Regions from separate parts of the Amycolatopsis sp. NPDC045836 genome, predicted to be linked through region 1. Evidence: predicted binding sites of a transcription regulator. Region 1 holds the regulator's gene; the other holds the start of a gene.
What was found. Region 1 encodes HspR, which represses chaperone genes until heat shock. Its sites were predicted from a motif close to ANNTTGAGTNNNNNNNACTCAANNT; they were not measured.
Positions count from the first base shown of each region.

Region 2: the regulator HspR is predicted to act here: its motif matches at 4,566-4,590, upstream of AC07EG_RS15145 (adenylate cyclase).

Region 1 covers NZ_JBWKKF010000009.1:10,614-25,445, reverse strand. The annotation lists gene AC07EG_RS18765 ((Fe-S)-binding protein) at 714-3,038, opposite strand; gene AC07EG_RS18760 (DMT family transporter) at 3,191-3,517, shown strand; gene AC07EG_RS18755 (TetR/AcrR family transcriptional regulator) at 3,523-4,083, shown strand; gene AC07EG_RS18750 (serine hydrolase domain-containing protein) at 4,083-5,027, shown strand; gene AC07EG_RS18745 (YbhB/YbcL family Raf kinase inhibitor-like protein) at 5,039-5,572, opposite strand; gene AC07EG_RS18740 (DUF4097 family beta strand repeat-containing protein) at 5,738-6,511, shown strand; gene AC07EG_RS18735 (DUF4097 family beta strand repeat-containing protein) at 6,535-7,200, shown strand; gene AC07EG_RS18730 (alpha/beta hydrolase) at 7,197-8,576, shown strand; gene dnaK (molecular chaperone DnaK) at 8,711-10,594, shown strand; gene grpE (nucleotide exchange factor GrpE) at 10,591-11,337, shown strand; gene dnaJ (molecular chaperone DnaJ) at 11,365-12,537, shown strand; gene AC07EG_RS18710 (heat shock protein transcriptional repressor HspR) at 12,539-12,979, shown strand; gene AC07EG_RS18705 (globin domain-containing protein) at 13,109-14,284, opposite strand; gene AC07EG_RS18700 (MarR family winged helix-turn-helix transcriptional regulator) at 14,679-14,832, shown strand, end outside.
Region 2 covers NZ_JBWKKF010000007.1:166,849-181,680, reverse strand. The annotation lists gene AC07EG_RS15180 (PucR family transcriptional regulator) at 1-119, shown strand, start outside; gene AC07EG_RS15175 (RNA polymerase sigma-70 factor) at 91-1,008, opposite strand; gene AC07EG_RS15170 (carboxymuconolactone decarboxylase family protein) at 1,148-1,633, shown strand; gene AC07EG_RS15165 (class I SAM-dependent methyltransferase) at 1,623-2,315, opposite strand; gene AC07EG_RS15160 (DUF3072 domain-containing protein) at 2,404-2,604, opposite strand; gene AC07EG_RS15155 (hypothetical protein) at 2,724-3,155, shown strand; gene AC07EG_RS15150 (FAD-binding oxidoreductase) at 3,142-4,440, opposite strand; gene AC07EG_RS15145 (adenylate cyclase) at 4,591-5,586, shown strand; gene AC07EG_RS15140 (hypothetical protein) at 5,590-6,564, shown strand; gene AC07EG_RS15135 (adenylosuccinate synthetase) at 6,561-7,709, shown strand; gene AC07EG_RS15130 (NUDIX domain-containing protein) at 7,706-8,338, shown strand; gene AC07EG_RS15125 (HAD family hydrolase) at 8,796-9,380, shown strand; gene AC07EG_RS15120 (hypothetical protein) at 9,317-9,628, opposite strand; gene AC07EG_RS15115 (MerR family transcriptional regulator) at 9,658-10,377, opposite strand; gene AC07EG_RS15110 (terpene synthase family protein) at 10,448-11,476, opposite strand; gene AC07EG_RS15105 (3-oxoacyl-[acyl-carrier-protein] synthase III C-terminal domain-containing protein) at 11,837-12,763, shown strand; gene AC07EG_RS15100 (type III PLP-dependent enzyme) at 12,781-14,076, shown strand; gene AC07EG_RS15095 (hypothetical protein) at 14,079-14,832, shown strand, end outside.

The sequences.
Region 1 (14,832 bases):
CGCAGCTCCCGGTGCTGCGTGCTGAGCAGGAACAGCGACAGCGGGATACCGGTGGTGTGCGAACCGGGCGCGGCCCGCGCACCGCGCGCTGCCCGAAGGCCGCGGCGAAACCGGGGTGGGTTCGGGTTTCCGGCGTGGATCGCGGCAGTGCGGCGCTGACCAGCGCGGCCGCCGCCGTGACGAGCGCGGCGGCCAGCAGCGGACCGGCCAGCTCGGGCAGGCCGAGCACCTCGGCGGTGCGCGCGGCCGGGGCGATCAGCGGCGGTCTGCCCAGCGCGCCGACCGTGCCCGCCCAGACGGTCGCCGACAACGCGCGGCCCTGGCGCTCGTCCGGATACAGCTCGGCCGCCGCGTACCGGGGCAGCTGCGCACCGCCGCTGCCCAGCCCGAGCACCAGCGAACCGGCCGGCAGCAAGGGGAACAGCCCGGCCACCGCGCCCGCGGGCGGCGAGCAGCGAACGACGCCGCCCGCGGGCGGCGACCAGCGGGGCCGAGCGCCCCGGCGGCGGTGCCGAGCACGCCACCGACGGCACCCCGCTCCAGCCCGGCCCCGGCGACTCCGTCGCGATCAGCGCACCGGCCGTGGCGGCCCGGCCATCGCGGTGTTCATGCACGCCACCCCGGTGAAACAGGGCGGCCACCACCCGACGCCGGGCACCGGCCCCTCGAGGGCGGTCACGGACCCCAGGCGAGGGGCCCGGACCGGAAAGCCCCTACTTGTCCTCGTCGGGCAGCGGGGTGCCGGTGGGCACCTTGTCCGTCGGGGTGTCGGCCTTGCCATCCGGCTGGGCCTCACCGCCCGGCTCCTCCAGCGGGTCCGACCCGTTGGCGGGCAGCGAAGTGTCCACAGTGGACGGGACCGGGGCCGGCTTCCGCTTGACCGCGGTGAGCAGCAGCTGCGCCACGTCCACCACCTCGACCTTCTCGCTGGCCAGGCCGTCGCTCTGCCGCGAGGTGACCCCGTCGGTCAGCATCACCCGGCAGAACGGGCACCCGGTGGCGATCTTCGACGGCGCGGTGCCGAGCGCCTCGTCCACCCGCTCCACGTTGATCCGCTTGCCGATGCGCTCTTCCATCCACATCCGCGCCCCACCGGCACCGCAGCACATCGACCGGTCGCCGTGCCGCGGCATCTCCCGCAGCGAGGCACCCGAGGCGCCGACCAGCTCACGCGGCGCGTCGTAGACCTTGTTGTGCCTGCCCAGGTAGCACGGGTCGTGGTAGGTGACGTCCTCGGCGATCGGCGCCACCGGCACCAGCCGCTTCTCCCGCACCAGCCGGTTCAGCAGCTGCGTGTGGTGCACGACCTCGTACTGCCCGCCCAGCTCCGGGTACTCGTTGGCCAGGGTGTTGAAGCAGTGCGCGCAGGTCACCACGATCTTGCGCTTGAGCGGCTCCACGTCCTCGAACACCGAGTTCAGCACCTCGACGTTCTGCTGCGCGAGCATCTGGAAGACGAACTCGTTGCCCGCGCGCCGCGCCGGGTCACCGGTGCAGGTCTCCTCCGGGCCGAGCACGGTGTACTTGACGTCCGCCATGTGCAGCAGCTCGGCCACCGCGCGGGTGGTCTTCTTGGCGCGGTCCTCGAAGGCACCCGCGCAGCCCACCCAGAACAGGTACTCGGTGTCGCCGAACTCCCCGTCGAACACCGGCACCTCGAAGTCCAGGTCCTCCGCCCAGGCCAGCCGGTCCTTGGCGTTCTGGCCCCACGGATTGCCCTTGTTCTCCAGGTTCTTGAACATCCCGTTCAGCTCGGACGGGAAGTTCGACTCGATCATCACCTGGTAGCGGCGCATGTCGACGATGTGGTCCACGTGCTCGATGTCCACCGGGCACTGCTCCACGCAGGCCCCGCAGCTGGTGCACGACCACAGCACCTCGGGGTCGATCACACCCAGCTCGTCCGGACCGCCGATCAGCGGGCGCTCGGCCTCCGCCAGCGCCAGCACGTCGATCCCGGCGTGCGGGTTGTCCCCGGTCAGGCCGACCTCTTCCCCGGTGACGTCCTTGCGGCCGCCGGCGAGCAGGTACGGCGCCTTCGCGTAGGCGTGGTCGCGCAGCTGCGTGATCACCAGCTTCGGCGACAGCGGCTTGCCGGTGTTCCACGCCGGGCACTGCGACTGGCAACGGCCGCACTCGGTGCAGGTGGTGAAGTCCAGCCAGCCCTTCCAGCTGAAGTCCTCGATCTTGCCCGCCCCGAAGACGTCCTTCTCCGGGTCGGCCTCCTCGAAGTCGAGCGGCTTGCCGTCGCTCATCATCGGCTTGAGCGCGCCCAGCGCGACCCCGCCGTCGTCCTCGCGCTTGAAGTAGATGTTGGGGAAGGCGCTGAACCGGTGCCAGGCCACGCCCATGGTCATGTTCCTGGCCACCACCCAGACCCAGACCATCGCGCCCATCAGCTTGATGAAGGCGAACACCGAGACCAGGGTGGGGCTGGCGGGCAGCAGGTCGCCCAGCGGCTCGGAGACGAAGGCCGCCCAGGTCGGCAGGTCGTGGGAGCCGAGCGCGGACTTGGCCGCCCGCACGCCGAGGATGCCGATGCCCTCGAAGACCACGATGAACTCGACGAAGTACGCCTGGCGGAAGTTCGAGCCGGCGAACCGGGACACCCGGTCGGCGCGGCGGGGGTGGTTCCGCTGGCGGATGACCGCCAGCGCCAGCCCGCCGACGATGGTGCCGACGCCGAGGACCTCCATCAGCAGGTGCCACAGCGACCAGTGGTCCAGGATCGGCCAGCCCCAGGTCGGCACGAAGACCTCACCGTAGGCTTCGAACAGCGCCATCGAGCCGATCAGGAAGCCCCACATCACCAGCCAGTGCCACGGGCCGACGTGCTTGAGCTTGTTCATCCGCGTGTGCGCGGCGAACTCCTTGACCAGCGTTTTCATCCGCGGCCCGAACGGCCCGTTGCGGGTCGGGTCCGGCTGGCCGAGGCGGATGATCCTGACGAAGCGCACGATCGTGACGACGAACATGCTCCAGGCGACCAGGCTGACCGCGACGGCGATCAGCCCGAGCGTGAGCTGTACAGCACCCATGTCGGGGGCCTCCGGGGTTCATCTGGCGTGTGGTGGTGCGAGGAGGGTAGCGCTGATTACTCATCAGTAACCAATTGGCGCGCGAGAAGTCCCACTGATGTGGCGCAGAACTCGCTGGTTACCGGGACGATCGTTCCGGTAGTTTTGCCGACATGGGCGCGTACCTACTCCTGGCCATCGCCATCGTGGGCGAGGTAACCGCCACGATCTCACTGAAGCTCTCCGACGGCTTCTCGAAGCCGATCCCCTCGGTGATCGTCGTGGCCGGCTACGGGCTCGCCTTCGCGATGCTCGCCATGGTGCTCAAGGCCGGGCTGCCGATCGGCGTCGCGTACGCCATCTGGGCCGCCGCCGGGGTCGCGCTGGTCGCCCTGATCGGCGCGATCTTCCTCGACGAGGGCTTCAACTGGACCATGGGTGCCGGGCTGGTGCTGGTGATGGCCGGTGTGGTGCTGCTGGAACTGGGACGGGCGCATTGACGGCGGTGAAGCGGCAGACGGACGGCCGGAAGGCACGCGGGGAGAAGCGGCGGGCGGAGCTGATCGACGCCACGCTGCGGGTGATCGAACGCGACGGCGTCGCCGGGGTCACCCACCGCACCGTGGCCGCCGAGGCCGGGGTCCCGCTCACCTCGACCACCTACCACTTCGACAGCCTGGACGACCTGCTGATCGCCACGCTCATCTCGTGCGCCCGCGACATGGCCACCGAGGTGTACTGGATGATCGACCGCGCGCGCTCACGCGGCAGCCGCGGTGCCGAGGAGGTCGCGTCGCTGCTCGCCGAGGCGCTCGGGCCGCGGCGCGGGCGCACCATGGCCGAGTACGAGCTGTACCTGCTCGCCGCGCGCCGCCCGGAACTGCGCCCCGCCGCCCGGCGCTGGCTGGACGTGCTCACCTCGATGGTCCGGCACGATGACGAGGTGGCGTTCAGGGTGTTCCTCGCCGGTATCGACGGCCTGCTGGTGCAGGGGCTGATCGACGACGAACCACCGTCGGCCGAGGAGCTGCGGCCGGTGGTCGACTACCTGCTGAAACCGCACTGATGGAGATCGACGAAGCGGTGCGGCGGCACGGTTTCTCCGGCGTGCTGCGGGCGGACCGGGGCGGCGAGACGGTGTTCGCGGGGGCCTACGGCTTCGCGCACCGGGCGCACCGGGTGCCGAACACGCTGGCGACGCGCTTCGCGCTCGCCAGCGGTACCAAGGCGTTCACCGCGGCGACCGTGCTCTCGCTGATCGAGGCGGGTGCGTTCGACGAGCGGACGACGGTGCGCTCGGTGCTGGGCGGCGAACTCCCGCTGGTGCACCCCGGGGTGACCGCCGGGCACCTGCTGCGGCACACCGCCGGCATCGGCGACTACTGCCCGGACGACGCCGGCCCGCCACCGGGCCAGTGCCTGCTCGCGTCCACTTCGGACTACCTGGCGGCGATGGCCGGGCTGCCCGCCGACTTCCCGCCCGGCGAACGGGTTTCCTACAACAACGGCGGTTACGTGCTGCTGGCCGTGCTCGCGGAGCGGATCACCGGGACGCCGTTCCCGGAACTGGTCCAGCAGCGGGTGTGCGGCCCGGCTGGGCTCCGCGACACCGGTTTCCTGCGCACCGACGACCTGCCGGGCACCGCGGCGACCGGATACCTGGCCGACGGCCGGACGAACGTGCTGGAGGTCCCGGTGCACGGCCACGGTGACGGCGGCCTCTACTCGACCGCCGGCGACATCCACCAGTTCTGGCGGGCCCTGCTCGGCGGCCGGATCCTGGCCGACCCGGAGTACCTGCTCTCCGAGGGCCTCGGCTGCCGGCCGGTCGACGGTGGCGCGGCGATGCAGGGCGGCGACGCGGGCATCAACTTCCGCAGCGTGCACCGGCCGGCCGCCGGGACCACCTGCACCGCCATCGCCAACGCGGGCGGGGTCATGGCGCTCTCGGCCCTGCTCGCCGAAGCCGTGGACGCGGCTCCCGGCGGGGAGGACCGCGTCCACGGCTGACGAACGGGGGCTCAGCCCCTGTTCTCGTGGGTGCCGGTCAGGTGGGCCCGGCCGACGGTGTTCGAGAACAGGTTGAAACCGAGGAAGGCGGGGGTGGCGGTGTCCGGGATGTCCAGTGCTTCCACCCCGACGGCGTGCACGGTGAAGATGTACCGGTGCGGCCCGTGCCCCGGCGGCGGGGCGGCCCCGAGGAAGCGGTTGAGGCCGCCGTCGTTCTTCAGGGTCACCGCGCCGGGCACGGGTTCCGGGTGCTTGCCCGCGTCGGTGGGCAGGGAGGTCACCGTGGCCGGGATGTTGAACACGGCCCAGTGCCAGAACCCGCTGGCGGTGGGGGCGTCGGGGTCGTAGCAGGTGACCGCGAAGCTCTTGGTCTCCGCGGGGAAGCCCTCCCACGACAGCTCCGGCGAGACGTCGTCGCCGCCGGCCCCGAAGATGCCGCTGAGCTGCGGCGTGGCCAGCGCGGCGCCCTCGGCCAGGTCGCCGCTGCGCACGGTGAACCCCGGCACCGCGGGCAGGAAGTCGTACGGGTTGGGCGGTTGAGGCATGCGGATCCTCCTCCTACGTCGGCAACGGCCACAGGCTATCGGCGCCACCGCCCCCGGGCGGGGTAGGGACAACCTCAGGGGACATTAGGGGGTTCACCCGGATGCCCCGCGGCCCCCGCGCGCCTTAGCGTTTCCCGCAGAAGAAACCTGCACGGGGAGGACTCAATGGCGCGGCCTGGGCTAGCCATCGGCGGTATCGCGTTGATCGTGGCCGGAGCGGCGATCGGGTTCGGGTGGTGGTGGCCGTCGACGAGCGAGGCGACGGGCCAGGTGGACGAGCGGATCCAGCGGGTCCGCATCGCCGGTGACTCGGGGAGCGTGCACATCCGCACCGCGGACGTGGCGCGGAGCACGGTGGTCCAGCGCTTCGAGTACCGGTGGGGGGAGCCGGGCGCGAGCTACTCGGTCGAGGGGGACGAGCTGGTGCTCGCCGACTGCGGCAACTGGTGCTCGGTGGACTACGACGTGACCGTGCCGGTCGGAACCGTGGTGTCGGGGCACGCGGACTCCGGCGAGATCACCCTGGCCGGGGTGGCCGGGGCGGACGTGTCCGCCGATTCCGGCCACGTCGACGTGCGGGACGTGGCGGGTCCGGTGACCGTGCGGGTTTCTTCGGGGGACGTCACGCTCGCCGGCATCGGGGCCGCGGTCAAGGTCGTGGCGGACTCGGGGCACATCACCGGGACCGGGCTCAAGGGCCGGGTCGACGCGGAGACGGATTCCGGGAACGTCGAGCTGACCATGGCCGCCGCGCAGGAGGTCCGGGCGCACGCCGACAGCGGTGACGTCGAGGTCGCCGTGCCTGCCGGGTCGTACCGGGTGGAGGGCAGCACCGACAGCGGTGACCGGGACATCTCGATCCCGACCGGGGGTGGCACCGCCACCGTGCTGCTGCAGCTCGACACCGACAGCGGCAACGTCGTCGTCCGCCAGGTCTGAACGAGAGCGAAGGGGATCACGGGGTGATCGGGAAAACGGGCCTGGTGCTGGCCGGGTTGTCGGTGTCGGCGCTGGTGCTGGCCGGGTGCGACGTCATGGAGCCGGAGGAGCGCTTCAGCGACGGCTCACCGGTGCCGGAGCAGATCAGCAAGGTGCGCTTCGACGTGGCCGCCGGGGAGGTGCGCATCCGGGTCGAGCCGGGAGCGCCGGTTTCGCTGCGGCGCGACGTCCACTACCGCGGCGGCAAGCCGGGCCGGTCGCACCGGGTCGAGGGCGACACGCTGGTGCTGGACAAGTGCGGGAACGACTGCTCGGTGGACTACGACGTGGTCATCCCGGCCGCGTTGCCGGTCACCGGCAGCGCCGCCGCGGGCGACGTGTACGTCACCGGGGCGGGGGCGACCGACGTGCGGGCGGCGGCCGGGCGGGTGGTGCTCGACCGGATCGCCGGATCGGCCGAGGTGGAGGCCTCGGCGGGGGACGTCGAGATCGGCCTGGCCACGGCCGCCGACGCTCGGGTGAAGGCGAGCGCGGGCAGTGTCACGGTCACCGTGCCGCAGGGCACGTACCGGGTCCACACGGAGTCGAACGCGGGCCGGTCGGACGTCTCCGTGCCGAGCACCCCGGACGCCCCGCACGCGCTGGACATCAAGGCGTCGGCCGGTGACGTGACGGTGCGCACCGCATGATCCGCGCCCTGTCCGGGGCGGCCGTTCTGGGGTTGACGGTGTTCGCGGCACCCGCCGCGCAGGGGGCGGCGGGTGGCCTCGACTGGCAGCCCTGCGCGACGCCGCAGACCCCGCCCGGCCTGGAGTGCGCCACCTTGCGCGTGCCGCTGGACTGGTCCCGGCCGGACGGTCCCCGGATCGACCTGGCGGTCAACCGGACCCCGGCCCGCGACCGGGGCAACCGGCTCGGTTCGCTGCTGGTCAACCCCGGCGGGCCGGGTGGCTCGGCGGTGGACGTGGTGGCCTACAACGGCATGGTCGCCGGCACGCCGGAGGGCGCGGTGCTGGCCGAGCGGTTCGACCTGGTCGGGCTGGACCCGCGCGGGGCCGGGCACAGCTCGCCGGTTCGGTGCGACCGGGCTTCGCTGCACGACCCGGCGGTCAGCCGGTTCGGCGACTTCGGCAGGCTCGTCGCGGCCAACCGCAGGGCGGGGCAGGACTGCCTCGACCGCACCGGCCCGCTGCTCGGGCACGTCGACACGCTCAGCGTCGCCAGGGACTTCGAGGCGTTGCGGCGGGGGCTCGGCGAGGAGCGGATCTCCTACTACGGCATGTCGTACGGGACCGAGATCGGGGAGCTGTACGCCGACCTGTACCCGCGGCACGTCCGGGCCATGGTGCTCGACGCACCGGTGGACCACGCGCTGCCGACCCCGGTCGCGGCCCGGGACGAGGCCATCGCCATCGAGGATTCCGCCAACCGCTTCTTCGCCACCTGCGCCGGGTGCCGCGACCAGTTCGACCGGCTGATGACCAGGGCCGATGCCGAAGACCTGACCGACGGCTTCTACGGCTACCTGAACCTCAAAGCGGCCTGGCCGCAGCTGGCGCAAGCGCTTGCGGCGGCCGACGCGGGGGACACCGGTCCGCTGCTGGAGGCCGCGCGGTTCAACGCGCCGGAGTACGGCTCCTACCGCGCGGTCGCCTGCCAGGACTTCCCCGCCGCGCTCACCCCGGGCAGCCACCGGCGGTGGGCCGAGGAGCTGCGGCGGGTGGCGCCGCGCACCTGGCGGTACTCCGAGTTGTGGGAGATGGCCACGGGGTGCGCCGGGTGGCCGGTCCCACCGCGCAACCCGCCCGCGCACCGCCGGGTGACGGGCACCCCGCCGGTGCTGGTGATCGGCGGCACGCACGACCCCGCCACGCCGCTGCGCTGGGCGGAGAGCCTGAGCCGCCGCATCGACGGCAGCCGCCTGCTGGTCGACGAGCGGGACGGCCACGCGGCCCTGCTCCACTCGCCGTGCGCCCGGCAGCGGGCCTCGGACTACCTGGTCGGCGGCACGCTCCCGGAAACCGGTGCCACCTGCCGGGAACAACCGGCGAGCCCGGTACGTTGAGCCAGCAGAAAGGTTGAGCCGCCCCCGCTCAAGTCCAGGTTGACGAAGCGGAGCGGCTCCGGTTAGAACTTGAGTGAGCACCGCTCAACCACGGCGGGCGCACGATCCAGAAGCACAGAGAGAGGGAACGAACCATGGCGCGAGCGGTCGGCATCGACCTCGGTACGACCAACTCGGTCGTCGCCGTCCTGGAGGGCGGCGAGCCGACGGTCATCGCCAACTCGGAAGGGTCGCGGACCACCCCGTCCATCGTCGCCTTCGCCAAGAACGGTGAAGTGCTGACCGGGCAGCCCGCGAAGAACCAGGCCGTCACCAACGTCGACCGGACGATCCGCTCGGTGAAGCGGCACATCGGTACCGACTGGAAGACCGAGATCGACGGCAAGCACTACACCTCGCAGGAGATCAGCGCGCGCGTGCTGATGAAGCTCAAGCGCGACGCCGAGTCCTACCTCGGTGAGGAGATCACCGACGCGGTGATCACCGTGCCCGCGTACTTCGAGGACGCGCAGCGGCAGGCCACCAAGGAAGCCGGCCAGATCGCCGGGCTGAACGTGCTCCGCATCGTCAACGAGCCGACCGCGGCCGCCCTGGCCTACGGCTTGGACAAGGGCGAGAAGGAGCAGACCATCCTGGTCTTCGACCTCGGTGGCGGCACCTTCGACGTCTCCCTGCTGGAGATCGGCGAAGGCGTGGTCGAGGTCCGCGCCACCTCCGGTGACAACCACCTCGGTGGTGACGACTGGGACGAGCGCATCGTCAGCTGGCTGGTCGACAAGTTCAAGTCCTCCAGCGGCATCGACCTGACCAAGGACAAGATGGCGCTGCAGCGCATCCGCGAGGCGGCGGAGAAGGCGAAGATCGAGCTGTCCAGCTCGAACAGCGCCAGCATCAACCTGCCCTACATCACCGTGGACGCGGACAAGAACCCGCTGTTCCTGGACGAGACGCTGTCCAGGGCGGAGTTCCAGCGGATCACCAACGACCTGCTCGAGCGCACCCGCCAGCCGTTCAACAACGTCATCCGCGACGCCGGCATCAGCGTCGGCGACATCGACCACGTGGTGCTCGTCGGTGGTTCCACCCGCATGCCCGCGGTGTCCGACCTGGTCAAGGAGCTGACCGGCGGCCGCGAGCCGAACAAGGGCGTGAACCCGGACGAGGTCGTCGCGGTCGGTGCGGCGCTGCAGGCCGGTGTGCTCAAGGGCGAGGTCAAGGACGTCCTGCTGCTCGACGTGACCCCGCTGTCGCTGGGCATCGAGACCAAGGGCGGGGTGTTCACCAAGCTCATCGAGCGCAACACCACCATTCCGACCAAGCGCTCGGAGATCTTCTCCACCGCCGACGACAACCAGCCCTCGGTGCAGATCCAGGTATTCCAGGGTGAGCGCGAGATCGCCGCGCACAACAAGAAGCTCGGCATGTTCGAGCTGACCGGGCTGCCGCCGGCGCCGCGCGGGGTGCCGCAGATCGAGGTCACCTTCGACATCGACGCCAACGGCATCGTGCACGTGACCGCGAAGGATCTCGGCACCAACAAGGAACAGTCGATGACCATCACCGGCGGCTCCGCGCTGCCGAAGGAGGACATCGACCGCATGGTCAAGGACGCCGAGGCGCACGCCGAAGAGGACAAGAAGCGCCGCGAGGAGGCGGAGACCCGCAACCAGGCGGAGACGCTGGTCTACCAGACCGAGAAGTTCGTCAAGGACAACGAGGACAAGCTGCCCGACGAGCTGAAGGGCAAGGTCAAGTCCGCGATCGACGAGGCGAACGAGGCGCTCAAGGGCACCGACACGGCCAAGATCCGCGAGTCCATCGAGAAGCTGAACAGCGCTTCGCAGGAGCTGGGCACCGCGCTCTACGCCAACGCGAACGCCGCCCAGGAAGCCGCCGGGGACGCGGCTGGTGCCTCCGCCGGGTCGGCCGGGTCGGCCTCCGGCAAGGCGGACGACGTGGTCGACGCCGAGATCGTCGACGAGGACGACAAGAAGGGCGCGGAGGGCGAGAAGAAGTGACCCACGCGAATCGCGAAAACTCCGAGGGTCCCCGGCACGGGACCGGCGCGGAGCCAGAGGAGCCGCGAGTCGTGGTGCGCGATCGCCGCAAGATCGACCCGGTGACCGGTGAGCTGCGGGAGCAGCCGGTGCTCGAGGAGGAGGAAGCGCCCGTGGCTGGCAAGCACGCCGGTCCCTCGCTCGGGGAGTCACTGGTCGACGAAGCCGTGGCGCCGGTGTCCGACCTGGAGAAGCAGCTGGAGGAACGCACCGCGGACCTCCAGCGGCTCCAGGCCGAGTACACCAACTACCGGCGCCGGGTGGACCGCGACCGCGAGCAGGTGGTCAGCGGGGCGAAGGCCGCGGTGGTCGGCGACCTGCTGCCGCTGCTCGACGACCTCGAGCGGGCCGAGCAGCACGGCGACCTCACCGGCGCGTTCAAGGCGGTGGCCGACAAGCTGGTGGCCAGCCTGCAGCGGGCCGGGCTCGAGCCGTTCGGCGCGGAGGGCGAGCCCTTCGACCCGAGCGTGCACGAGGCGGTGCAGCACAACACTTCGTCCGAGGTGGACGGTCCGACGGTGACCCTGGTGATGCGCCGGGGCTACCGCTTCGGCGAGCGGGTGCTGCGGGCGGCGCTGGTCGGGGTCACCGACCACGAACCAGCCGCGGCCCCGGCACCGGCCGCGGAGCCGGTCGCCGAAGTGGCGCCGGAGCTGGACGCCACGCAGTCCGGTGAGCTGCCCCTTGATGAGAACAGTCGCTAGCGACGACCCGGAGGGAGGAGACGCCCGATGAGTGCTCGGGAGTGGATCGGCAAGGATTTCTACCGTGAGTTGGGCGTCTCCTCCGACGCCTCCGCGGACGAGATCAAGAAGGCGTACCGCAAGCTGGCGAAGGAGAACCACCCCGACGCCAACGCGGGCAACGCCGAGGCCGAGAAGAAGTTCAAGGCGGTGTCCGAGGCCTACGGCGTGCTCTCGGACGGCACCAAGCGCAAGGAGTACGACGAGGCCAGGCGCCTGTTCGGGGCGGGCGGCCCCGGGGGTTTCGGGTTTCCCGGAGGCGGCGGAGCCGGTGGCACCGACTTCGGCGACATCTTCGGAAACGCCGCCGGGCAAGGCGGGGGTTTCGGTGGCCTCGGTGACATCCTCGGCGGCCTGTTCGGCCGTCGCGGGGCCGCCGGTGCCACGGCGAACCGCGCGCAACGCGGCGCCGACGTGGAGACCGACGTCCGGATCGACTTCGTCGAGGCGGTCAAGGGCGCGACCCTGCCGCTGCGCCTGTCCAGCCCGGCGACCTGCGGCACCTGCGGTGGCAACGGCGCCAAGCCCGGCACCACCCCGCGGACCTGCGGCAACTGCGGTGGGTCGGGGCTGGTCAGCCGGAGCCAGGGGGCGTTCGCCTTCTCGGAGCCGTGCCGGGAGTGCCGTGGCCGCGGCACCATCATCGACAACCCGTGCGGTGAGTGCGGTGGCGAGGGCATCAGCACCCGCACCCGCACGCTGACCGTGCGGATCCCCGCCGGGGTGGACGACGACCAGCGCATCCGGCTGGCCGGGCAGGGCGAGCCGGGCCGGGGCGGCGCGCAGCCGGGCGACCTCTACGTCCGGGTGCACGTGGCACCGCACGCGGTGTTCGGCCGATCGGGCAATGATCTGACCATCACCGTGCCGGTGAACTTCACCGAACTGGCGCTGGGTGGGACCATCACGGTGCCGACCCTCGACGGCAAGGTCTCGGTCAAGGTGCCGGCGGGCACCGCGAGCGGGCGGGTGCTGCGGGTGCGCGGCAAGGGCATCACCAAACGAGACGGCACCCAGGGCGATCTGCTGGTCACCCTGCAGGTGGCGGTGCCTGCCCGGCTGGACGACCAGGCGCGGGCGGCACTGGAGAGTTACGCGGAGGTCTCCGCGCAGCACGACCCGCGCCCGGAGATCACCGCGCTGATCAGGGAACGGAGCTGAGATGTTCGGTTCTTCGCCGCCGGGTGGCCTGCCACAGGACGAGGACACCCCGGTCTTCGTGATCTCCGTGGCCGCCCAGCTCTCCGGGCTGCACGCGCAGACCCTGCGGTCCTACGACCGCCAGGGCCTGGTCTCCCCCGGCCGCACGGCCGGGGGCGGCAGGCGGTACTCGCTGCGGGACATCGCCCTGCTGCGCGAGGTGCAGCGGCTCTCGCAGGAGGACGGCGTCAACCTCGCCGGGATCAAGCGCATCATCGACCTGGAGAACGAGGTCGATGCCCTGCGTTCGCGGGTCTCGGAACTGACCGAGGAACTGGCCGCCGCCTACGCCGCCGCGGAACAGGCCGCTGCCGCCGTGCACGCCTCGTACCGCAAGGACCTGGTCCCCATGCGGAACCAGACCGCCCTGGTCGTGTGGCGCCCCAGCCGCCCCCACCGCTGACCGACTCTCGGCTCCGCAAACCCCACCTTCAGGCCATCGAGTTCCCCGCGTCACCGGCCGAAGGTCACAGTGGTGATGCCGAAACCCCAGTCCAGCGGCGGCGACCCGATCCCCCGGGGTCGCCGCCGTTCAGTCGATGGTGAACGGGTCGTACTTGATCTGGTCCAGCGCCGTGCCGGCGACCAGCATGCGCGAGACCGTCGCCCGGATCATCGCGGGCGAACCCGAGACCAGCACGTCGTGCTTCGGCCACGCGCCGTACTTGGTGACCACCTCGGCCAGCGTGCCGTGCTCGAAGCCGGGCAGGCCGGGGTTGTTCTCCACCACCGGCACCACGGTCAGCCACGGGTTCACCGCGGCCAGCGAACGCAGTTCCTCCAGGTCGTACAGGTCCTCGCGGTCGCGGCCCCCGTAGAACAGCTTCACCTTCGGGTTCTCACCCCACTGCGCCAGCTCGTCGAGCATCGCGCGCAGCGGGGCCACCCCGGTGCCACCGGCGATCATCAGCACGTCCCGGCCGGACTCCCGGTCGACGGTCAGCCGCCCGAGCGGCGGGCCGAGGCGCCACCGGTCGCCTTCGGCGGTGTGGCTGACGATGGCGCGGGACACCCAGCCGCCCTCGACCGCGCGGATGTGGAACTCGATCGAACCGTCGTCACGCGGGGCGTTCGCCGGGGACAGGTACCGCCACAGCCGCGGCCGCTGCGGCACTTCGACGCTGAGGTACTGGCCGGCCTGGTACGGCACCGGGCTGTCCGGCTCCACCAGCACCAGCGCCAGGTCCCAGGTCAGCCGCCGGTGCCCGGCCACGGTCGCGGTCCACGAACCCGGGTGCCGGTCGGCCGCGGCGGCCTCCTGCATGGCCCGCGCGATGATGGTGAACGCCTCCGCCCACGCCCGCTCCACCTCGGGCGTCCAGTCCGGCCCGAGCTGCGTCTTCAGCGCGGCGAGCAACGCGGTGCCGACCGCCTCGTAGTGGTTCGGGATGACGCCGAACTTGCGGTGGTCGCGCCCCAGCTGGCGCAGGAACGGCACCAGGTCGTCCGGCCGGTCCACCATCTGCACGATGTGCACCAGCGCGCGCACCAGCCGCCCCCGCTGGACCTCCATGTTGATCGGGAAGAAGTCCCTGGTGGCCGGCGCGAGGGTGAACAGCATGCCGTAGAAGAACTGGGAGATCTCCGGTGTGTGCGGCTCGGCCTTCGCCCAGGTGTCACGGATCAACCGCACCATCGCCGCGACGGCGGGCGGTGCCTCCCTGGTGGAGGAGGTCCTGGGTACTGGGCTGACCGGTTCTGCTGTCATCGCTGGCGGGTGTCGGCTCCTGGTCCGGTTGCGGATCGTGGTCGGCGGTGGCGGCGGGGACCGGTGGTCCAGTGGTCCGCTCGCCGATTGTGGCCTGGATTATTCATTAATGCGCGCAGCTCTGGGTTCCGCCGACCGGGGCAGGCCAGCGGCCTGACCCAGGGGTGTCGACGTAGGGAATATTCCCCCTTTCGGAATAAGTCGATCGAGGTAAACGGGCCAGTGGTCTCTGTCGGAGGGTAGTCACAACGCGGGAAAAGCCGCCGGGCGTTGCTCCGTCCGGGTCAACTTGCGTCCGTCGGCCGTGTGATGGATCACTGATAAACTAGTTGCAAGATACAACTAGTAACCCCCGGATTGTTTCCCCGGCCGGGCGACGGGAAGGCTGGCCCCGATGGGTCCCTCAGATGAGGCCGCACTCGAATTGGTACGGCAACTCAAAGTGAACGCGCAGTTGCAGCAGGCGTGGACCACGCACCTGTGGCAGGCCCAGCACGGGCTGCACCCCGCCTCGGCCTGGTTGCTCGCCGAACTCGCCCAGCTCGGGG
Region 2 (14,832 bases), on a different contig from region 1:
GCAGCGTCGCCCGGCGGCTCGAACAGCTCGGGAAGGCGCTGGGCTTCGACCTCACCGAGCCCGCCGGACTGCTGCGGGCCCGGCTCGCCCTCACCGCGTGGCGGCTCCTCGACGGCTGAGCACGGTCTCCTCGCGCATGTGCGACAGCTTCTCCGGATTGCGCACCGCGTAGAGCCCGGTGATCCGCCCTTCGTCGATCCGCACCGCCACCACCGTGTCGAGTTCGCCGCCGAGCTGGACGGTCAGCGCCGGGAAGCCGTTGACCTGGGCCGGCTGGAACGCGATCGCGTCCGCCACCCGGCCGAACCCCTTGACCAGCACGCGGGCCACCCGGTCGGCGCCGACCACGGGCTTCGGCACGGCCTGCACCACCCCGCCGCCGTCGCCGAGCAGCACCACGTCCGGCGCCAGGATGTCCAGCAGGCCCTGCAGGTCACCGGTTTCCACGGCGTGCTTGAACGCGTCGAGCGCGTTGCGCGTCTGGGCCGGGGAAACCGGGCCGCGCGGGCGGCGGGCGGCCACGTGCGCCCGTGCCCGGTGCGCGATCTGGCGGACCGCGGCCGGGCTCTTGTCCACGGCTTCGGCGATCTCGTCGTAGCCCAGCGCGAACACCTCACGCAGCACGAACACCGCGCGCTCGGTGGGCGCGAGCGTTTCCAGCACCAGCAGCATCGCCATCGAGACGCTGTCGGCCAGTTCGACGTCCTCGGCCACGTCGGGCGCGGTCAGCAGCGGCTCGGGCAGCCACGGGCCGACGTAGGACTCCTTGCGCCTGCCGAGCGTCCGCAGCCTGCCGAGCGCCTGGCGCGTGGTGATCCGGACCAGGTACGCACGCGGGTGCTGCACCGCGTCGAGGTCCACGTCCACCCAGCGCAGCCAGGTCTCCTGGAGCACGTCCTCGGCGTCGGCGGCCGAGCCGAGCATTTCGTAGGCGACGGTGAAGAGCAGGTTGCGGTGGGCGAGGAAAACCTCGGTGGCGGGGTCCGGGCGATCGTCCACTGCGGACATGGTCTTCCTCCTGGTGCTCGGTGCTGACCCCATCAGACACCGGACCACGCGGATTTGTGACAAGGGGGCGGTGTCACAGATCCGGGACCGGCGGCATCTGGTGGGCGTCCGATGCGGAACCCCAGGAAGGGATCAACCCATGGAACCCCGGTTCAACCTGTTCGAGAACGCGTTCGCGGTGAAGGCCGCCAAGCGGTTCGCCGCCGTCGCGCTGCTCATCGAGCAGTCGGCGCTGCCGAAGTCCACCCGTGAACTGGTGTCGCTGCGCGCCAGCCAGCTCAACGGCTGCGGCCAGTGCGTCGACATGCACACCAAGGAGGCCGCGGCGGCGGGGGAGACCCCGGTCCGGCTCCACCTGGTCGCCGCCTGGCGCGAGGCCACGGTGTTCACCGAGGCCGAACGGGCCGCGCTGGCGCTCACCGAGGAGGCCACCCGGCTCGCCGACGCGCACCGGGGCGTCTCCGACGAGACCTGGGCCCGGGTGCGCGAGCACCACGACGACGACCAGGTCGCCGCGCTGCTCTACCTGGTCGCGATGATCAACGCGGCGAACCGGCTCGGGGTGGTGACCCGGACGCCGGGTGGCGCCTACGAGCCGGGCATGTTCGCCGCGTTCACCGGCTGAGGTCCGGGAGGCCGGCGATCTCCCACAGCGCCAGCGCCTTGTCGGCGTACGCGCCGTTCTCCTCGGTGCAGCCCTCGAACAGCACCTCCAGCGGCTGCGGGAAGTCGAACGGCGCCCGGCGCAGGTTCAGCGGCCGCCAGTCGCCGGTGGCGATGTCGGTGTTGGCGGCCGTCTCCGGGAACGTGGTGGTGAGCAGGTACTTCGAGCCGCTGCGCCGGAGGTTGCCGAGCGCGCGCCGGATGTCGTCGTCGCTGAGGTGGACCAGGCAGTCGCGGCAGAGCACCAGATCCGCCGCGGGCAGCGGGTCGCTGGTCAGGTCGAGCACCCGGAACTCGCGTGCCGGGTCGTGCCCGAACCGGTCGGTGTTCCGGTCGACGAGTTCGGGCACGATGTCGGCACCGACGTACCGTTCGACGCCGAGGTCCACGCCGCTCAGCCAGCCGAAGTCCCCGCAGGGCAGGTCCAGCAGCGTCCGCACGCCGTGGCGGGCCAGCAGGTCCGGCAGCTTCGCCTGGAGGTCACGCGTCTGGCCGGCTTCGGAACCCGGTCCCGAGACCGATGCCGAGGCCCAGAGATTGGCCTGGAAGATGTAGCTGAACCGCTCCCGGTTGTCCATGCGTTCGAGCGCTTCGGCGTGCTGCCGGTAGTTCCGCTGCGCCACGGTGATCGGCCGATCGTCCATGCCTCCCACCATAGGCCGGGAAACGCCTGGGCTGCGGACGAACCGGGCGGGGTCACCGACAACCCGCGTCGGTGACCCCGCCTGCGGATCAGGAGTCGGCGGGCGCGCCGCGACCGGTCTGGCGCTGCAGCTCGTCGATGCGCCGGGAGGCCTCCACCTTGGTCAGGTTCTCCGGCACCTCCACCCCGGCTTCCTGGGCGAGCGTGCTCAGGTAGGAAGCCTGCGGCCCGGTCATCGGCTCGTCGCCCGTGGTCCAGTCGTCGGGGTCCTTCTCCGGTGTCTGGCTCATCGCACTTCCTTTCGTCGAACGCGGGTTCGACATACCCCGCCCCCGCGCATTCGACACCTGCCGGTTTTCCCCCGGTCCGGCCGATTGACCCCGCGTCCGGCGGCGGTTAGAACCACGGGATGAGCTTCCTCCCGGTGCTGCTCGCGGCCGGCCTGCTGGTCGCCGATCCCCACGCCGACGCCATCGCGCCCACCACCACCGCGGTGGTGCAGAACGGTGCCCGGGCGCTCGGCGCCCCGGACGGCCTCCACGCCACGGTGTCGGGGACCGCGAACACGCACGTGGTGTTCGACCTCGGTGCGGGGGAGGAGGGCACCGGTGACCTCCTGGTGCACTTCCACGGGTACGGCCTGGCCACGCAGACCACCGTGGACTTCCTCGACGGCGCCGGGCAGCAGGTCTCGACCGCGCCGCTGGCCATGATCGGCCTCGGGAACCGGACCGCCACCGTGGACAACCCCTCGTCCGCGCCCTACCGCTACGTCCGCATCCAAGCCGGTTTCGTGCTCAACCCGCTGCAGTTCGGCGTGGACGCCATCACCGCCGGCTGAGGAGTACCGGAACGTTGCTGCGGAAGGTGTTCGCCGGGTCGTGACGGCGTTTGACCTCCCGCAGCCGGGCCAGCGCGCCCGGGGTGAAGGCGTCGGCGGCGGATTCGCCCGGGTTCAGGAAGGTCAGCGGTTTGCGCCCGCTGGTGGGCAGGGCGCCGGCCAGCTCCTGTTGCCTGGCCGCGACTCCCGCGCCGGGCAGGCCGAACAGGTACAGCGCGTACGGCTCGGCCAGCGCGCCGTGCGGGCTGTCCGACGGCCGGGCCAGCGCTCCGCCCAGGTGCCGGAGCTGGGCGGTCATCACCGGCGCGATCGGCTCGGCCAGCAGGGTTTTGACGGTGACCTCGGACAGTTCGGTGAGCAGCTCACCACGGGACACCCCCGGCCCGGGGTCGGTGGGTTCGGCGGTGATGCCGCCGATCTCGGACACCGCCATGACCCGCCTGCTGTCGGAAACGGGCCGCGGCAGGTGGTCCAGCGCGGCGGTCAGCTCACGTGCCTCGGCCGCCGGGCCGAGGTGGGTGAGGTCGATCGCGACCATCGGTGCCGCACCGGGGAAGTGCAGCAGTTCCAGCCAGGCGGTCAGCTGCTCGGGGGCGGTGGCGGTCAGCTGCCGGTACGCCTCCGCGACCTCGGGGGCGTGCTCGGCGGTCCACCGCACCCGCCCGCCGTAGAGGTGCGGGGCCGGGTGCAGGACCAGTTCCACCGCGGTGACGACGGCGTAGTCGCCACCACCGCCGCGCAGCGCCCAGAACAGGTCGGGATCGGTCTCGGCGTCGACCCGCCGGGCACGTCCCGCGGCATCGACGATCTCGAAGGCGGTGACGCTGTCGGCGACCCAGCCGTGTGCTCGGCTGAACCAGCTCAACCCGCCGCCGAGGGCGACCCCGGTGACGCTGACCACCGGTGAACTGCCGGGCAGGCCGGTCAGGCCGTGCTCGGCCGCGGCGGCCTGCAGGCGCCCGGAGGGCACGCCGGCGCCGACGCGGGCCCGGCGGGTGACGGGATCGATCTCGATGGTGTCGAGCAGGCGGGTGCGCAGCAGGATGGCGCCGCCGGTGCGGCCCGTGGCACCGTGCCCGTTGGGCTGGGTGGCGATGCCGAGCCCGGCTCCGCGGGCGAACTCGACCAGTGCGGCGACGTCCTCGGCGTCGGCCGCCTCGACCACCGCCGCGGCGGGCTGCTCGACGGCGAGGTTCCAGGCGCGGCGGGCCGGGTCGAATCCCGGCTCACCCGGCAGCCAGACGCGGCCGCGGACGGTGGAACGCAGGGTGGACAGCTCGCTCATGGTCTTCCTTCTTTCCCGTGGTGCGGACTCCACCACGATCACCTGACGGGAGACCGCCAACAACGACGCTTTCCGCATCGATCGATAACCCAGCGGTTAACGATCAAGAACCGCTTGCCCGGGCAGGTAAGAGTCTTGTAGACTCAAACTATGCTCACCAGGGAAGACGCCGTGAAGGTGGTCGAAACGGCGACCGATGCCGCCGCGCTTTTCGCGGCCGATCCCGGCGCCGCTCATCGCCGGTACCGCGCGCTGGCGGCCGCTCTCCACCCCGACCGGAACCCCGGCGACCCGCGTGCCCACCAGGCGGCCGCGCGGCTCAACCGCTTCTACGACGAGTGGAAGCGCCAGGCCGTGACCACCGTCGCCACCGTCACCACGGCCACCGCGCGCTATTCGCTCACCCGCCCGCACGCGGTGGGCAGCATCGCCACGACCTACCGCACCACCGGCCCCCACCTGGTCAAGCTGGTGCGCAAGCCGTCGCTCAACCCGCTGCTCCACGCCGAATGGGCGGCGCTGCGCGCCCTGGACGACCTGACCGAGCAGCACCGCTGGCTGCGCCCGTACTACCCGCGCCTGATCGACACCTCGGGCCCGGTGCCCCGCGGCGAACGGGCGTTCACCGTGCTCGAACCGCTCATCGACGGCTTCACCACGCTCGCCGCGATCCGGGCGGCCTTCCCCGGCGGGCTCGACGGCCGGGACTACGCCTGGATGCACCGGCGCCTGCTGCGGGCCGTGGCGGGGGCGCACCGCGCCGGGGTGGTCCACGGCCACCTCACCCCGGACAACGTGCTGGTGCACCCGGAAGAACACGGCATCGTGCTCGTCGGCTGGTCCTTCGCCACCGGCGACGGTGAACTCCCGCTGGCCGCCGACGGATCCGTGCGGTACCCGCCTGAAGTCCACAATGGACAACCGGTCACCGCGGCCACCGACGTCCACATGCTGCACCGGATGATGCTGGACCTGCTGGCACCCGGCGAAAACCGCCAGCGCACCTTCGCCGGGTGGTGCGCCCAGGACGCACCCGCACAACGACCCGGCGCCGCCGACCTGCTCGGCGAATACGACGAACTGCTCGACGAGCTGTACGGGCCACGCACCTTCCGGCCCTTCGAAATCCCCGAGACAGGAGCCTGAACCATGGGATACGGACGCTGGGACGACAACGCCTACGCCGCGGCGAAGACCTTCCGCGCCGCCAAGGGCGAAGACGACTTCGGCTACACCGCCGGGCTGCGCGGCAGGCCGGCCACCGAGTGGAAGGTCGCACCGGCGCTGGACCCGCTGAACGCGGTCCGGGAGTGCCGTGATTCGGCCGACCACGCCGATTCGACCCCGATCGCGGTGCTGTTCGACGTCACCGGCTCGATGCGCCGGGTACCGCGGATCATGCAGGGCAAGCTCGGCAAGCTGCACGGGCTGGTCCAGCGCAAGGGTTACCTGGCCGATCCGCAGGTGCTCTTCGGGGCCATCGGCGACGCCGACAGCGACCGGGTCCCGTTGCAGATCGGGCAGTTCGAGTCCGACAACCGGATGGACGAGCAGCTGCGCACGATCTTCCTCGAAGGCGGAGGCGGCGGGCAGAAGAGCGAGTCCTACGAACTGGCCGCGTACTTCATGGCCCGGCACGTGGTCACCGACGCGTGGCGCAAACGCGGGCGCAAGGGCTACCTGTTCATCATCGGTGACGAGCTGAACAAGCCGGCCCTGCGGGCCGAGCACGTGCGGCGGGTCATCGGCGACGACGTCCGCCAGGACATCGACCCGGCTTCGGTGTACCGGGAACTGGCCCGCAAGTGGCACGTCTACTACGTGCTGCCCAACCAGTCCTCGTACTACCGCGACCCCGAGATCGAGGCGCACTGGAGCGGCCTGCTCGGGCAGAACTTCCTCAAGCTCGACGACCCCGGCGCGGTGTGCGAGCTGATCGCGGCCACGATCGGCACGGAGGAGCAGGTGGTCGACGTGGACCGGGCGCTGGCCGATCTGGCCGACGTCGGCTCGGCCGCGGAGGGCGCGGCGGTCGGCCGGGCGCTGGCGCACCGGGGTGCGGGTGCGGTGGTCACCTCGGCGGTGCCCGGCCCGGGTGGCCCGGACGACGTGGTGCTGCGGTGAACGGGCACGTGGTGGTGGTCGGGCTCGGGTTCGGCGACGAGGGCAAGGGCGCCGTGGTCGACGCCCTGTGCGCCGACCGGCCCACCACCGCGGTGATCCGGTTCAACGGCGGCGCGCAGGCCGCGCACAACGTGGTCGACGGCGGGCGGCACCACACGTTCAGCCAGTTCGGGGCGGGCACCTTCAGCGGGGTGCCCACCCACCTGTCGCGGTTCGTGCTGGTCGAGCCGTTCGCGCTGGCCACCGAGGCGCGGCAGCTCGAAGCCGCCGGGGTCCGGAACCCGCTCGCCCGGCTGAGCGTGGCCGGTGGGGCGCTGCTGACCACGCCGTTCCACATCCACGCCAACCGCGCGCGGGAGGACGCGCGTGGTGAGCGGCGGCACGGTTCGTGCGGGAAGGGCATCGGCGAGACCGTCTGGTACTCGCTGCGCCGACCGGGACAGGCGCCGACCGTCGCCGACTGCACCCGGCCCGAGGTGCTGCGGCGCAAGCTCGACGGCCTCGCCCGGTTCTACGCCCCGCTCGCCGCCCCCCGGCACGGCGTGGACGAACTCGTTGCGCTGTACCGGGATTTCGCCGCCGCGGTGCGGATCACCGACGACGAGGAGGCCGGGCGGCTGGCCGACCGCGGCCGGGTGGTGTTCGAAGGCGCGCAGGGGGTGCTGCTCGACGAGCACCACGGGTTCCACCCGCACACCACCTGGTCCACCACCACCCCGCACAACGCCCGCGCGCTGCTGGCCGGGCGCCCGCACACGGTGGTCGGCGTGACGCGCACCTACCACACCCGGCACGGCGCGGGCCCGTTCCCCACCGAGGACGCCGGTGTGCTGGCGCGGTACCCGGAGGTCCACAACGGCACCGGGGAATACCAGGGGGCCTGGCGCGCGGGCCACCTCGACGCCACGCTGCTGGACTACGCGATCGCGGTCTGCCAGGGCGTCGACGTGCTCGCGGTGACCCACCTCGACGCCGACCGGCCGCGGGTGGTGCCCGCGCCCGGCGCCCCGGCCGTTCCCCTCGGCGACCCGCTGGCGTGGTTCGGGGCCCGGCGGCCGGTCGCGATCGCCGGGTACGGGCCCGGCCGCGCCGACTACCGGGTGCTGGCACGCAGCGACCGGGCGCCGGTCACAATCGGTGCGTGATCGACTCGACGCCGGTGTCCGTGGACGTGCTGGTCCTGCGGTTCGACCCCGGGGCGCGGACCGTGCTGCTGGGGGTGGCCCCCCGGGCCGCCGAACCGTTCCGGGGGGAACTCGCGCTGCCCGGGGTGCTGCTCGGCCTGGGGGAGCGGCTGCGGGAGGCGGCGCGCCGGGCGGTGGTCACCAAGCTGGGCCTGCCCGCCGCCGCCCTGTCGGGGACCGGGCAGCTCACCACCTTCGACGAGCCCTCGCGTGATCCGCGTGGCCCGACCCTGTCCATCGCGCTGTGGGCGACCGCGACCGCCGGTGCGGAGGACGTGGTGTGGTGCCCGCTGGACGAGGTGCCGCCGCTGGCGTTCGACCACAACCGGATCGTGGCGGACTGCCGCCCGCTGCTGGCGGACCGCCTGTGGCGGGACGTCGCCTTCACCGCGGGGCTGATGGGGAACGGCTTCACCACCGCGCAGGCGCTGGACGCCACCGAGGCGCTGACCGGCGACCGGCCCTATCCGGCCAACCTGGGGCGGACCATGGAACGCCTGCCCGGCCTGCGGCGGACCGCCGAGCACGCCAGCGCCCAGCCCCGGGGTGGGCGGCCGCCGTCGTTGTGGCGGTGGGAGGGGGCTTTCTAGTTTGTTGGTGGTTTGGGGGTGTGTGTGGTTGGGGTCGGGTGGCCGGGGTGGGGGTGCTCGGCTTGTGGTGGAGTGTTGAGTGCATGAGCGTTCGGCTGCGGGGTGGGTGGCCGCCGTTGTTGTGGCGGTGGGAGGGGCTTTCTAGTTTGTTGGTGGTTTGGGGGTGTGTGGTTGGAGTCGGCCGGGGTGGGGGTGCTCGGCTTGTGGCGGACCGCCGAGCACGCCAGCGCCCAGCCCCGGGGTGGGCGGCCGCCGTCGTTGTGGCGGTGGGAGGGGCGCTCTAGTTCGTCGGTGGCTTGAAGACGTGCGTGGTCAAACCCGACCGGTCGGCGTGGAGCGGTGCTCGGCCTGCGGCGGACCGCCTGAACAGGTTGTCGCGCAGCTCCGGGGCGGTTCGTCAGCGGCTTGAAGACCGGCGTGGCCGGTACCGTGGCAGGAACCGACCGGGGAGGGTGTCATGCGGGTGGAGGACCGGCTCACCGAGTGCGACCACCTGCTGGTCGCCTTCGCCGGACCGGTGGCGGAGCTGCCCTCCACCAGGCCGATCGCCGAGCGGCTGCGGGTGCTGGTGGCCGGCGGGCGGCTACCCCGGCGGATCGCCCGCACCGGCGACCCGTTCGCCGTGCTCGACTACGCGGCCACGATCGGGCCCGCCACCGAGCGGGCGGTCCGCACCCAGCTGCGCCGACTGGAAGCCGAGCTGGTGGCCACCGCGCGGCCCGCGCCGGGCGTCGGTGAGGCGTTCGCGTCGATCGCCGCGGCGGGTACCCGGCTCACCGTGGTCAGCGGCCTGGCGGCCGAGGCGGTCCGCGCCTTCCTGGTGTTGCACGGCCTGGACGGGCACGTGCGTAACGTCGCCGGGCGGGACCACAGACCGTTGTCACAGGTGATCGCGTCAGGGGAGTCGTGCCTGTTCCTCGCCGGTGCGGGCGAAGAACTCGCCGCCGCCCGGGAGGCGGGGATCGAGGTCATCCGGTTTCAGCCGGGCAGCGGGAACAGCGCGGGCTGGCCGGGGTCGTCGGGCAAGCCGGTCAGGCGCTGACACTTGCGGCAGCTGACCGGCAGCGCGGTCGGCGTGATCTCCCCGCCCGAACCCAGCCCCGACCAGCCCTGGTGGCAGGCGGGCGCGGGCAGGGCCAAGCCGTTGAGCCAGTTCACCCAGCTGACCGCGTGCACCACCCCGGACCGCCCGATGTGCAGCCGGGCGCCGCTGAACAGCCGCTGCTGGTCGGCGGCGAAGCGCTCCGGATCGACCCGGGTCAACGGGAACAGCTCGATCGACTCGCTCATCCCGCCAGTATGACCCAAGCGCCGGCCCGTCAGTCCCGGAGCAGCTGGTGGACCCGGCGCATGACGTCGAGCTGGGCCGGGTGGTAGAGGTCCACGAGCGCCTTGCTGACCGTCTCCGCGGCGAACCGGGCGCCGCCCGGTGCCTCGGTGTTGATCTCCCGCAGCTGCGGGTACCGCTCGTGCAACCGGCGGACGCAGGGCGCCAGCCGTTCGGCCAGGTCCTGCCGGGTCGCCTCGCCGGCGTCCTCCGGCAGGTCGTCGAACTCGGTGGTCGCCGGATCGCTGGGCGCGTCCCGCAGGATGTCGGCGTAGTCCCGCAGGCTCTGCGGGCCGAGCACCCTGGTCAGCACGATCACGAACGAGCGGTCCGCCTCGGACAGCGGCGCCGCGGCGACCGGGGCGAGTTCGCTGGGCAGGCCGGCGGGTGCGGCCCGCCGCAGGATCAGGCCGAGTTCGACGCGGGCCCGCTGGAGGCGTTCGATGGTGGCGGCCAGTTCGGCGTCGAGGGTGCGCAGGGCTTCCTCCGGGTGCTCGTCGGCGTCGCCCATGGCGGCGATCTGGGACAGGGAGAACCCGAGGTCGGTGAGCCGCTTGATGCGCAGCACCCGGATGAGGTGGGCCACGCCGTACTGCTTGTAGCCGTTGGCGCGCCGCTCGGGCTCGGCGAGCAGGCCGACCTCGTGGTAGTGCCGCACCGCCCGCAGGCTGGTACCGGCCAGCTCGGCTATTTCGCGGGTGCTCCAGGCCACGCTTCCTCCTCCGCGGCGGGATCGGACGCCCCCAGTCAAAACCGTGCCGTAGCGGCACGGTCAAGCGCGCTCAGGAGGAGGTGGCGGTGAACAGCGCGCGGATCCGCTCCCGGTCCTCCGGGTCCGGCGTGTCACCGGCGCCGGAGTAGCGGGCGCTGTCCAGGTACCAGTCGTGGGTGCCGCGCATGAACTCCGCGAGCCCCCTGGCGCAGTCCGCGGCCAGCGCGGTTTGCGCCGCGGTCAGGCCGAGCCGGGCGCAGAGCCCGGGCAACCGGGCTTCGAGCTGCCGGAACCGGGTGACGTGCCGGTCGGCGAGGGTGGTCGTGCGGGTGATCGCCTCCGCCCGGGTGCAGCCGTGTTCGTGCTGGATGGCGTGCACCAGGTTGTAGTGCTCACCGTTTTCGGCGTCGTTGTCCAGTGAGCACACGTCGTTGCACCAAGTGCTCACGTCGGCGGCGATGTGCACCATCTCCTGGTAGCCGCTGCTGGCGTACAGCCGGTCGGGCAGCGTGCCCCCGGCGGCCACCTCGGCGAAGTCGAGGAACGGCAGGCAGCCGCCGGCGATGCGGCGGTTCGCGAGCAGTTCGGCCACCGGGGGCACGGTGCCCAGCAGGCGGTGGGTGGCCTGGTTGAGGATGGCGAAGAGGTACTGGTCGAGGTGCCAGCGGAAGCGGTGCCGCCAGGCCGCGGACGTGCGTGGTTCGGTGCGGGCCCACAGCTCCGCCCAGGCCGCGCCGATCGGGCCCGGCGCGGCGGGGCCGCCGGGGGCGAGCACGGCGCGGGCGGTCCGGCCGAGCCGGTCGGGGTCCTCGCCGTACTCGCTCCCGTCGACCAGGTCGTCCCAGTGGAACGACCAGGTCAGCCAGTCGCTGAACAGGTAACCGTCGTCGGCGCCTGCCCGCGGCCACATCCGGGCCGCCAGCTGCCCGAACCCGGACAGCTCGTGACGGCGGCGGGTCCGCTCGCCCGCGAGCAGGCCGGTGCGCGTGCCCCAGTCGAGCGTCCGCTGCTGGGCCCGCGCCCCCCAGTCGGCGCACGCGGCGGGGAGGTGGCGCAGTTGCGGGGCGAGGAAGCGGGGGGAACCCGGGTGGTCCGGCACGGGACCAGGTGACCAAGCCGGGCCGGGAGGGGCAACCGGGGTGGACCGGCCGGGGGAAACCCGGACGGGTGAGCCGGCTCGGCCTTCACCCAGTGGAAAAACCGTGTCCGGCCGCCACCACACGTAGAACACTGTTCACGTATCCGTATCGAGGGGGAGACGATGGGTGTACGCATCCAGGACTTGGCGAACCGGCGGCGGCGCGGCCTCCGGGGGTGGAAGCGGTCGTGTGCCGCCGCCCCGCCCGTGCGGTGGCTGACCAGGCGGAGGAGCCGCCGATGGCTCCGGGGCGCCTGCGGGGCGCCCGTGCGTCAGTAGCCGGTCAGCGGGACGTCAGCGCCCGCGGTGACGCTGGGCGCCATGACCTCGCTGGTAGCGGTAGCCGCCTATCTGCCGTCGGCCGTGCCGATCGATTCGCTGCAGGGCGAACTCGGCCTGACCGACGCGCAGCTGCGGCGGTTGCGCCGGTTCTACGGGCTGTCCGAGGTGTGCCGCTCCGGCGAGTCCGAAGCGGAGACCCTGCTGGCCGCGGCCGGGAAGCTGACCGCGCTGGCGGGGCAGGAGCACCGCGTCCGCTACCTGGTGCGGGCGAAGACCATGCCCGGGGCGTCGCCGTACCCGGTGAACCCGATGCTGGAGGTGCGTGAAGCGCTGGGCCTGTCCCAGGCCACCGTGTTCACCCTCACCGACCACGCCTGCGCCTCCGGGCTGCTGGCCGTCGACCTGTGCGGCACGCTGCTCGCCGCCGACGGTGATCCGGACGCGCTGGCGCTGGTGCTGTGCGGGGAGAAGGCGTTCACGCACAGCGCGCAGGTGATCCCGGACGTGGCGGTCATGGGTGAAGCCACCGCCGCGGTGCTGGTCGGCCCCGGCGAGGACCGCGACACCGTGCTCGGGTTCGCCACCGCCACCCACGGCGGGCCGGGTGGCAAGGTGATCCTGTCCGACGAGGAGGCCGCGGAATTCCGGCAGCTCTACCCGGACGCGCTGGCCGAGGTCACCCGCGCGGCGGTGGACGCGGCCGGGCTGCGCCTGGCCGACCTCGACCTGGTGCTGCCGCACAACGTCAACCGGGTGTCCTGGATCCGCGCGGGCGGGGCGCTGGGCGTGCCGAAGGAGAAGATCTTCCTCGGCAACGTCGGGGTCACCGGCCACTGCTTCTGCGCCGACCCGTTCCTCAACCACGTCACGGCGACCGGGCTGGGCCTGCTCGCCCCCGGCGCCCACTACCTGATGGTCTCGGTCGGCCTCGGCTCGACCTTTTCCGCCATGGTCTGCCGGCACTAGTCACAAGGAGCCCGAGAATGACTGCAGAGTTCGAGGTCGGCGGGATCGGCATCACCGAACTCGCCGAGCGCTACGGCACCCCGGTGTTCGTCTACGACGGCGGGGAACTGGGCGCGCGGCTGGACGGGCTGCGGGCGCGGCTGCACCCGGAACTGGAGATCTTCTTCTCCCTGAAGTCGAATCCGAACGTGTCGATCTGCGCGCTGCTGCACGCCCACGGCGCGCGGGCCGAGGTTTCGTCGATGGCGGAACTGCTCACCGCCCGCCGGGCCGGGGTGGCACCGGAGGACATCATCTTCCTCGGCCCCGGCAAGAGCCGCGCCGAACTGGCCGCCTGCCTGGCCGAGGGCATCTACACGATCGTCTGCGAATCCTTCGGTGAGTTGTCCTGGTTGGACGAAATGGCCGCGGAACTGGGCGTCGTGGTACCGGTGGCGCTGCGGGTGAACCCGAGCTTCGCGGTCAAGGGTTCCGGGCTGACCATGGGCGGCAAGCCCCGGCAGTTCGGCATCGACGAGGAGCAGCTGTTCGCCGCGGACGGCCTGGTGGCGCGCCACCGGCACGTCCGGCTGATGGGGGTGCAGGTCTACATGGGCACCCGCATCCTCAGCGAGGAACCGATCGTGGAGAACACCCGGCGGATCTTCGGGCTCGCCGAACGGCTGTCCGCGCGGCTGGGCTTCCCGCTGGAGATGGTGGACATCGGCGGCGGGCTCGGCATCGCCTACTTCGACGGCGAACGGGACCTGGACCTGGACCTGCTGGCGGACGGGCTGAACCCGGTGCTCGCCGACTTCGCCGGGCGGCACCCGGCCACCCGGCTGGTGATGGAACTGGGCCGCTTCCTCACCGCGGTCTCCGGCACCTACGTGGTGCGGGTCCGGTACGTGAAGACTTCGCTGGGGCAGAACTTCGCCGTCACCGACGGCGGCACGAACCACCACATGGCCGCGGTGGGCATCGGCTCCTACGTCAAGCGGGACTTCCCGATGGGCCTGCTGAACCGGTTCGGCGAACCCGCCGACGAGAGCTGGCACGTCACCGGCCCGCTGTGCACGCCGAACGACGTGCTGGGCCGCAAGGTCGCGCTGCCCGCGGTGCGCCCCGGCGACCTGCTCGGGGTGTTCCGCTCCGGTGCCTACGGCCCGACCGCCTCCCCGGTGCTGTTCCTCGGCCACGGCTACCCCGCCGAGGTGCTGGTGCACAATGGACTGTCCTATTTGATCAGTGAGCGGGACCGGCCGGAGGACCTGCTGCGCCGCCAGCGGCTGCACCACGTGGCCGGGCTGGCCACCGCCGGGCTGGAGGCGTAGCGGTGTACCGGACCGCGGCCCCCGGCCGGCCGAACCCGGTGCGCCTGCGGCTGAGCCGCGTGCGGCACCGGGAGTTCCCGGCGGGGGAGCACCGGATCGACGTGCCGGAGCTGTTCCGGTACTTCGCCGACCTGACCCGGGACCACGACCTCGGGCACCGGCCCGAGGACGTGGCACGGGCGCGTGGCAACACCTTCCAGTCGATGGCCGCGGCGGTGCTCACCGATTCGCTGCCCGCCGGGGAGCCGATCGACCTGGCGATCGTCGCGCACGCCACCCCCGACTTCGACCCCCGGCAGTCCGCCGCGGTCGGCCTGACCGCCGTGCTGCCCGGTGGCCCGCTGGTGTTCGCGTTGTCCGGGCAGGGCCGGTCGGTGGCGTTCACCGCGCTGCGGGTCGCCGGGGCCCACGCGCGGCGGCACGGCAGCCGCCGGGTGCTGGTGCTGGTGGTGGACCAGGCCGGGATGCCGTACCGGACCGAGCGGCCGGTGCGCGACGCCGCGGTGGCGTTGCTGCTGGAAGCGGGGTCCGACGGGATTTCGGTCGGCACCGTGCCAGGGGTGCCGCCCGATGAGGTGCCCGGTGCGCTGCCCGCCCTGCTGGGCCCGGTCCCGGTACCCGCCACGGTGATCACCGGGCGGGGTGCCTGCTCGGCGGGCTTTCCCGGGGCGCACCGGGCCCTGCCCGGGTTTCCGGCCACCGGCCTGTGGGCCGCGCTGGCCGCTGCCGCTCCGGGTGGGGCGGGGCCGGTGCTGC